DNA from 2 places in the Streptomyces sp. NPDC002825 genome. Region 1 is predicted to be linked to the other one. Evidence: predicted binding sites of a transcription regulator. Region 1 holds the regulator's gene; the other holds the start of a gene.
The links. Region 1 encodes HspR, which represses chaperone genes until heat shock. Its sites were predicted from a motif close to TTGAGNNNNNNNNNCTCAA; they were not measured.

Region 1 (4,173 bases):
ATGGCACAGCGGATGGGCTGCGGAGCGCCGCGGGGACGGCGCAGACAGCGGTACGCACGGACGTCTTCGTCCTGTTCACGGGCGACGACGATCGGCTCTCCGAAGAGCGTGACCTTCAGCGAGTCGCCGCGGTGGGGGATGGCCGTGGCGAGATCGACGAAGTGCCAGCCGGAGCGATAGGCCGAGGCCATCTCCCTGCGGAACCTGGGGTCATCGGGAACATTCATGTGCCCGACTAGCTCCAGCCGGGGTCCTGCGCGGGGGCCACGCTCCAGCCCGGGTCATCGACGAGCGTGGGTGCCGCGAGGTGCCAGCCCGGGTCGAGCTGAGCGGCCTGCACCTGCGCCGGCTCCGAGTGCCAGCCCGGATCCGGGGTCACTCCCACCGCGCCCACTGTGGCGGCCGCGATGAAGGCGACTCCGGCCGCCGCGCGTATGAGCTTCTTCATCATCACCGAGCAACCTCACTTGAAGGCAACGTCTGTTTCCAACCCCCGCGAGTAAGACGATGGCTTACTCTCTGCGCCTGCACCACCAAACCCAGGCATCATGTTCCTGAGATGCAGGAGCCTGGGGGTGTACATATGCGGAAACAAGCGGACGAAACAGGTCACCCTCATTCGCACGCCGAACTGTGCGAAGCGGGCTCCGAGCTGTACGCGGCCGCCCTGCGGACCGGGCGAATACCCCGGTCAGAGGCGGTCGAGGCACCGTGCCTCCTCGACCTCTCGCTGCTCCACCCCGACCCCGACGACGCGCAGTGGCTCCGGCCGGTTCCGCCCTCCGCGGCCCTCGCCCAGCTGCTCCAGCCCATCGAGCGGGAGATACTCGACCGCCGGCGGCGCACCGTCGCCCTGTCGGACGCTTTCGAGCCGTTCATGGCCATCAGCGCCCACGACTCACCCACCACACACGCCATCACCGTCCTCGAGGGCATCGACCGCATCAACTCGACCCTCGACCGCGTCGTGGCCGACTGCCGCAGCGAACTCCTCACCGTCCAGCCGGGCGGCGGGCGCCCCGCCCAGGCCCTCAGCGAGGCCCTGGACCGCGTCTCACCCCTCCTGGGCCGCGGCATCAGCATGCGCACCCTCTACCAGCACACCGCGCGCCACACCGAGCTCACGCTCACCTATCTGGAGCACGTCGGGCCCGAGGTCCAGGTCCGCACCCTCGAAGAGATCATCGACCGGCTGATCATCGTCGACCGCGAGGTCGCCTTCATCCCGGCCCGCAGCGACCGCCAGGTCGCCCTGGAGCTGCGCCACCCCGGCCTGGTCGCCTACCTCGGCGGCGTCTTCGACCAGTTCTGGCAGCTGGCGGTGCCGATACGGGAGGAGATCCCGTACGACATCAAGACCGACGGCATCGGCGGCGTCCAGCGCTCCATCGCCAAGCTCCTCGTCGAGGGGCACGTCGACGAGGCCATCGCCCGCCGGCTCGGGATGAACGTGCGGACCTGCCGGGCGCACATCGCCAAGCTCGCCGCCGCCCTCGGCAGCGGGAGCCGGGCCCAGCTCGGCTATCTGATCGCCCAGTCCGGGATCCTCGAACGGGACAGCTGAACGGTCCGGGACACGACGAAGGCCCCCTCCACCGACCGGTGGAGGGGGCCTTCGCGCCGCGTACGGGAGCTACTCGCCGCGCTTCGGGCGCCACACCACGAGGGCGCTCGCCTGCTGCACGTCGGTGTACGGCACCAGATCCCGGCGGTACGAGGCGTGCACCTGGGCCTCGCGCTGGCGCAGCGTCGCCGCCGCGCCCTCGACCGCCGCCGACAGCTCGGACACACGTGCCTGGAGCGCCGCGACCTGGTTCTCCAGTTCGATGATCCGCTTGATTCCGGCCAGGTTGATGCCCTCGTCCTGCGACAGCTGCTGCACCTGACGGAGCAGCTCGATGTCACGGGCCGAGTAGCGCCGTCCCCGTCCGGCCGTGCGGTCCGGGGAGACCAGGCCGAGCCGGTCGTACTGCCGGAGGGTCTGCGGGTGCAGGCCCGAGAGCTGGGCCGCCACCGAGATGACGTACACCGGCGACTCGTCGGTCAGTTCGTACGGATTGCGTCGGCGCCCTTCCACCGGGTCACGCTCCCTTCGCGGCCTGGAACAGCTCGGCCCGGGGGTCCTCGGAGGCGGTCGCCTCGCGGAAGGTCTCCAGAGCCTCGCGTGCCTTGTCGTCCAGCTCCTTCGGCACCGCCACCTCGACCGTCACGAGGAGGTCGCCGCGCGTGCCGTCCTTGCGGACCGCGCCCTTGCCCCGGGCGCGCATGGTCCGGCCGTTCGGCGTGCCCGCGGGCAGCTTGAGCGTGACCGCGGGGCCGCCGAGGGTCGGCACCTTGATCTCGCCGCCGAGCGCCGCCTCCGAGAAGGAGACCGGCACCGTCACGGTGAGGTTGTCGTCCTTGCGGCCGAAGACCGGGTGGGCGTCGACGTGCACGACGACGTACAGGTCGCCGTTGGGCCCGCCGCGCTCGCCCGGCGCTCCCTTGCCGCGGAGACGGATCTTCTGGTTGTCGCTGACGCCCGCGGGGATGCGGACCTGCATGGTGCGGGAGGACTTGGCCCGGCCGCTGCCCTTGCAGACCTCGCAGGGGTTCTCGGCGATGAGGCCGCGGCCCTTGCAGTCCACGCAGGGGTCCGTCAGCGAGAAGGAGCCGCTGCCGCCGCGCGAGACCTGCCCGGTGCCGACACAGGTCGGGCACACCCGGGGCGTGCCGTTCTTGTCGCCGGTGCCCGAGCACGCCGTGCACGGCTGCTGGCTGGACATCCGCAGCGGTACGGTCGCGCCCTCGATGGCCTCGGTGAAGCTGAGCGTCACCTCGGACTCGATGTCCTGGCCGCGCCGCGGCTGCGTGCGGGCGCCCGCACCCCCGCCGCGGTTGAACAGGCCGCCGAAGACGTCCCCGATGCCGCCGCCCCCGAAGCCGCCGGCTCCGCCCTGGGCGCCGCCGAAGAGGTCGCCCAGGTCGAAGTTGAACGAGCCGCCGCCTCCGGGGCCGCCGGCCCGGAAGCCGCCGTTCCCGAAGAGGGCGCGGGCGTCGTCGTACTCCTTGCGCTTCTTGGGGTCGCCGAGGACGTCGTTCGCCTCGGAGATCTCCTTGAAGCGCGCCTCGGCGCTCGCGTCACCCTTGTTGGCGTCCGGATGGTTCTCGCGGGCGAGCTTCCGGTACGCCTTCTTGATCTCGGCCTCGGTGGCGTCCTTGGGGACGCCGAGAACCTTGTAGTAGTCCTTCTCGACGAAGTCCTTCGTGCTCATCGACGTCCCTCCTCCCGCGCACGGGTACGGCTGTTACTCGCTGTCCTTCTCGGACTTGTCGGACTTGGCGTCTTCCGAGTCCTCGGCCTTGCCCTGGGCCCCCGGCTGGGGCTCGGCGACGGCCACGCGGGCGGGCCGGATGGTCCGCTCGCCGATCCGGTACCCCGGCTGCAGGATCGCCACGCAGGTCGTCTCGGTGACGTCCGGCGCGTACGAGTGCATCAGGGCCTCGTGGATCGTCGGGTCGAAGGGCTCGCCCTCCTTGCCGAACTGCTGCAGACCCATCTTGGCGACGACGGTCTCCAGCGATTCGGCCACCGACTTGAACCCGCCCACGAGCTCGCCGTGGTCCCGGGCCCGGCCGACGTCGTCGAGGACGGGAAGCAGCTCGGACAGGAGGCTCGCGACGGCGATCTCCTTGACCGTGACCCGGTCCCGCTCCACGCGGCGGCGGTAGTTCTGGTACTCGGCCTGGAGCCGCTGGAGGTCGCCCGTGCGCTCGGTGAGCGCGGTACGGGCCTGGTCCAGCTGCGCCAGCAGGGCTACGTCCGTAGCGTCCCCGGCCGGGGCCGTCGAGTCCTCCTCGGTGGAGTTCTCGACGGCCTCGGCGGCGTCGTCAGGGGTGGCGCCGGAGGGGACGTCGGGCTTCTCCTCGAAGCCCGGGGTCTCCTCGGTCACGCCTGGCCACCCTTCGGCTTCTCGTCGTCGACGATCTCGGCGTCGACGACGTCGTCGTCCTGCGCCTGGGCCTGGCCCGCGTCGCCGCCGGCGGCCTGGGCGGCCTGGGCGTCGGCGTACAGCGCCTGGCCGAGCTTCTGCGAGACGGCCGCGACCTTCTCGGTGGCGGTGCGGATCTCGGCGGTGTCCTCGCCCTTGAGCTTCTCCTTCAGCTCGACGAGCGCGGCCTCGACCTCGGCCT
Region 2 (4,173 bases), on a different contig from region 1:
GGGCCCTCGACCCGTCCTCGATGGACATGCCGGCCCGGGTGGGCGCCTACCTCCGGCGCCGGTACGCGGAGATCGCGGCGCCCTCGGAGTGACGGGGCCTCCCGCTCACGGGTTCGTCGGCGGACCGCCCTCCGGAAGGGCGGCGAAGACGCGCTCGAGGGCGGGCGGACGCTCGTGGTCGTCCGCGACGACCAGGCGGTGGCGGTAGGTGACGTAGTACTGGAAGCCGTCCGGGATCGGGCTGCCCGTGGGGCGCTCCGGGACCAGGGCGAACGCGGGGTCCTCCAGGGCCGCCCGCAGTTCGGCCGCCTCGGCGGGGGTCTGCTTGCCGGTCCGGGGCGGCTTGGTGCCGGAGCGGCTGGTCCAGCTGCCGTCGTAGTGGACGACGAGCTGGTTGCGGACGCCGGCGAGACCGCCGTTGACGACCACCTCGACGAGGACCTCGCCCGGCTGCGGGTCCGCCGCCGGTGTGCCCGGCTCCGTCGTCGGGGTCGGCGCGCTGACGCTCGACGGCGACCCGGGTGCGGACGGCGTCCCGGGGCCGCAGCCGCTCACGCCGCCGGCCAGGATCCCCGCGAGCAGCAGGGCCCCGCACCACGTCCACCTTCCCCGTACGCCTCGCACCATGGATCGAGCATGCCCCGACCGGGGCCCCGCGCGCAGCCGGACGGGAAGGATTCCCCCGTCGCACCGCAGGACGGGACCCTCCCGGGCCCCCGGTCGCCCACCGGTCCCGTCAGTCCCCCTCCGGTCCCGTCCGGACGATCCCGGTGAGCGGCCCCCGGTAGCGCCAGTCCAGCGAGTCGTACAGCGCGAGGCCGTCCGTGGTCGCGGCGAGCACGCCGGTCTCGGCGCCCGCCTGCGCGGCGGCGGCCTCCAGGGTGCGCATGACGTTCGCCCCGAGGCCCCGGCGCCGGTGCGCGGGGTCCGTCTCGATCTGGTCGGCGACGGCGGTGGAGCCGGTGGGGGCGATCTGGCCGCGCGCGGCGAGGGTGCCGTCGGGGGCGAGGATCCGGACGCGGATGACGCCGTCCTCGACCTCGGTGGTCCTGGCGTACCCCTCGGGCGGCGCGGGGCGGGCGCCCGGGTCCAGCGGCTTGACCATCATGAAGCCCGGGTCGTCGGGGACCGTCCACCCCTCGGTGATCCACGCCGCCGCCTCCTCGGGGCCCGCCATCACCTTGAGCCAGCTGTACGGCGCGGTCAGCCGGGCGCACAGCGCGCCGACGGAGGCCGCGTCGGGGGCGGGCAGCACGTGCCGCACGACGTGCCGGGGCAGACCGACGTCGATCCGGTAGCCCCAGGGCTCGGGGACGGCCAGCGGGGTGCCCCGAGAGACGGTCCACCCCGCCACCCAGGCATCGGTAATAGCTCCTATATCCATTGAGCCATTACATCGGCTCCATGTGGACGTGTGTGGCGGTGATCGCTCAGAGCGAACGAACGTCCGGGAACATCCCCGTGCTCACAAGCATTGAGTGCGTATAGCTCAACTTGACTGCCGAAGGGGAGATCATGGCTTCTGAGTCCATGGCGTCCGTGCCGCTCACTCTGCCTGTGCTGCCGCTCGACGACGAGGTCGTGCTGCCCGGAATGGTGGTGCCGCTGGACCTGTCCGACACCGACGTACGGGCCGCCGTCGAGGCCGCCCAGGCCGCAGCCCGCACCGGAGCGGGCAAGCCCCGCGTGCTGCTCGTGCCGCGGGTCGACGGAACCTACGCCGGCACCGGCGTCCTGGGCATCGTCGAGCAGGTCGGGCGGCTGTCCGACGGCGATCCCGGCGCGCTCATCCGCGGCCTCGGCCGCGTCCGCATCGGCGCCGGCACCACCGGCCCCGGCGCCGCCCTGTGGGTCGAGGGCAGCACCGTCGAGGAGGCCCTGCCCGACCCGTTGCCCGGCTCCGTGACCGAACTGGTCAAGGAGTACAAGGCGCTGGCCACCAGCTGGCTCAAGAAGCGCGGCGCCTGGCAGGTCGTCGACCGCGTCCAGCAGATCGACGGCGTAGGCGCCCTCGCCGACAACTCCGGCTACTCGCCCTTCCTCAGCGTCGAGCAGAAGGTCGAACTCCTGGAGACCGCCGACCCGGTCGCCCGTCTCAAGCTGGCCACCGCCCAGCTCCGCGAGCACCTCGCCGAGCAGGACGTCGCCGAGACCATCGCCAAGGACGTCCAGGAGGGCGTCGACAAGCAGCAGCGCGAGTTCCTGCTCCGCCGCCAGCTCGAAGCCGTCCGCAAGGAGCTCCGCGAACTCAACGGCGAGGCCGAGGGCGAGGAGTCCGACGACTACCGCGCCCGCGTGGAGGCCGCCGACCTGCCCGAGAAGGTCCGCGAGGCCGCACTCAAGGAGGTCGAGAAGCTGGAGCGGTCCAGCGACCAGTCCCCCGAGGGCTCCTGGATCCGCACCTGGCTCGACACCGTCCTCGAACTGCCCTGGAACGAGCGGACCGAGGACCGCTACGACATCCGCGGCGCCCGCGCCGTCCTGGACGCCGAGCACGCCGGCCTCGACGACGTGAAGGAACGGATCACCGAGTACCTGGCCGTCCGCAAGCGGCGCTCCGACCGCGGCCTCGGCGTCGTCGGCGGCCGCCGCGGCGGAGCCGTCCTCGCCCTCGTCGGCCCGCCCGGCGTCGGCAAGACCTCCCTCGGCGAGTCCGTCGCCCACGCCATGGGCCGGAAGTTCGTGCGCGTCGCCCTCGGCGGCGTACGGGACGAGGCGGAGATCCGCGGACACCGGCGTACGTACGTGGGCGCCCTGCCCGGCCGGATCGTGCGCGCCATCAAGGAGGCCGGGTCCCTGAACCCGGTGGTCCTGCTCGACGAGATCGACAAGGTCGGCTCCGACTTCCGCGGCGACCCCGCGGCGGCGCTCCTCGAAGTCCTCGATCCGGCGCAGAACCACACCTTCCGCGACCACTACCTGGAGGTCGAACTCGACCTCTCCGACGTCGTCTTCCTGGCCACGGCCAACGTCCTCGAAGCCATCCCCGAGGCGCTCCTCGACCGCATGGAGCTCGTGCGCCTCGACGGCTACACGGAGGACGAGAAGATCGTCATCGCCCGTGACCACCTGCTCCCGCGCCAGCTGGAGCGGGCCGGTCTCGAGTCCGGCGAGGTCGTCCTGGAGGAGTCGGCACTGCGGAAGCTGGCCGGCGAGTACACCCGCGAGGCCGGCGTCCGCACCCTGGAGCGGTCGATCGCCCGGCTGCTCCGCAAGGTCGCGGCCCAGCACGAACTGGGCGACCGCGAGCTGCCGTTCACCATCGGCCCGGACGACCTGCGGGAGCTCATCGGGCGGCCGCACCACGTGCCGGAGTCGGCCCAGGACCCGGCGGAGCGGCGGACGGCCGTGCCCGGTGTCGCCACCGGACTCGCCGTGACCGGCGCGGGCGGTGACGTCCTCTTCGTCGAGGCCTCCCTCGCCGACCCGGAGACGGGCGCCGCCGGTCTGACCCTCACCGGCCAGCTGGGCGACGTGATGAAGGAGTCCGCGCAGATCGCGCTCTCCTTCCTCCGCTCGCACGGCGCGGAGCTGGAACTGCCCGTCACCGGCCTCAAGGACCGCGGCGTGCACATCCACTTCCCGGCGGGCGCGGTGCCCAAGGACGGGCCGAGCGCGGGCATCACCATGACGACCGCCCTCGCCTCCCTGCTGAGCGGCCGGCTCGTCCGCACGGACGTGGCCATGACCGGCGAGGTCTCCCTCACCGGCCGGGTCCTGCCGATCGGCGGCGTGAAGCAGAAGCTCCTCGCCGCGCACCGGGCGGGCATCACCACGGTCGTGATCCCCAAGCGGAACGAGGCCGACCTGGACGACGTCCCGGCCGAGATCCTGGAGAAGCTGGAGGTCCACCCGGTGACGGACGTCCGCCAGGTCCTGGAGATCGCCCTCGCCCCGGCGGTCGTGCCGGTGGACGTGGCCGCGTAACTCCCCACCCGCCGGAGCGGGGTGCCGGTCCCGGCACCCCGCTCCGGCGCGCCGGGATCTCGTTACCCGGATGTCAGTCGGGACTGGCATGCTCGTACGCATGAACGACGACGCCTTCTGGGCTCTCATCGACGAGTTGAGCCGCCGCCCCGGTGACCGGGACGAACGCCTCGAGTGGCTGCGGACGGAGCTGCTGCGGCGTCCGGCGGCCGAGAGCGTGGAGTTCCAGGTGCGTCTGGAGAGGGC

Region 2: a site for HspR is predicted at 1,475-1,493, ahead of lon (endopeptidase La). Genes of this name have one in related genera too.

The regions. Positions count from the first base shown of each region.
Region 1 covers NZ_JBEOVH010000001.1:235,819-239,991, reverse strand. Annotated here, with positions in the region: gene ABT041_RS01140 (Rieske (2Fe-2S) protein) at 1-227, opposite strand, end outside; gene ABT041_RS01135 (hypothetical protein) at 236-451, opposite strand; gene ABT041_RS01130 (helix-turn-helix transcriptional regulator) at 584-1,564, shown strand; gene ABT041_RS01125 (heat shock protein transcriptional repressor HspR) at 1,634-2,077, opposite strand; gene dnaJ (molecular chaperone DnaJ) at 2,082-3,254, opposite strand; gene grpE (nucleotide exchange factor GrpE) at 3,288-3,932, opposite strand; gene dnaK (molecular chaperone DnaK) at 3,929-4,173, opposite strand, start outside.
Region 2 covers NZ_JBEOVH010000009.1:136,549-140,721, reverse strand. Annotated here, with positions in the region: gene ABT041_RS14815 (TetR/AcrR family transcriptional regulator) at 1-92, shown strand, start outside; gene ABT041_RS14810 (hypothetical protein) at 106-627, opposite strand; gene ABT041_RS14805 (GNAT family N-acetyltransferase) at 737-1,384, opposite strand; gene lon (endopeptidase La) at 1,516-3,927, shown strand; gene ABT041_RS14795 (DUF4240 domain-containing protein) at 4,028-4,173, shown strand, end outside.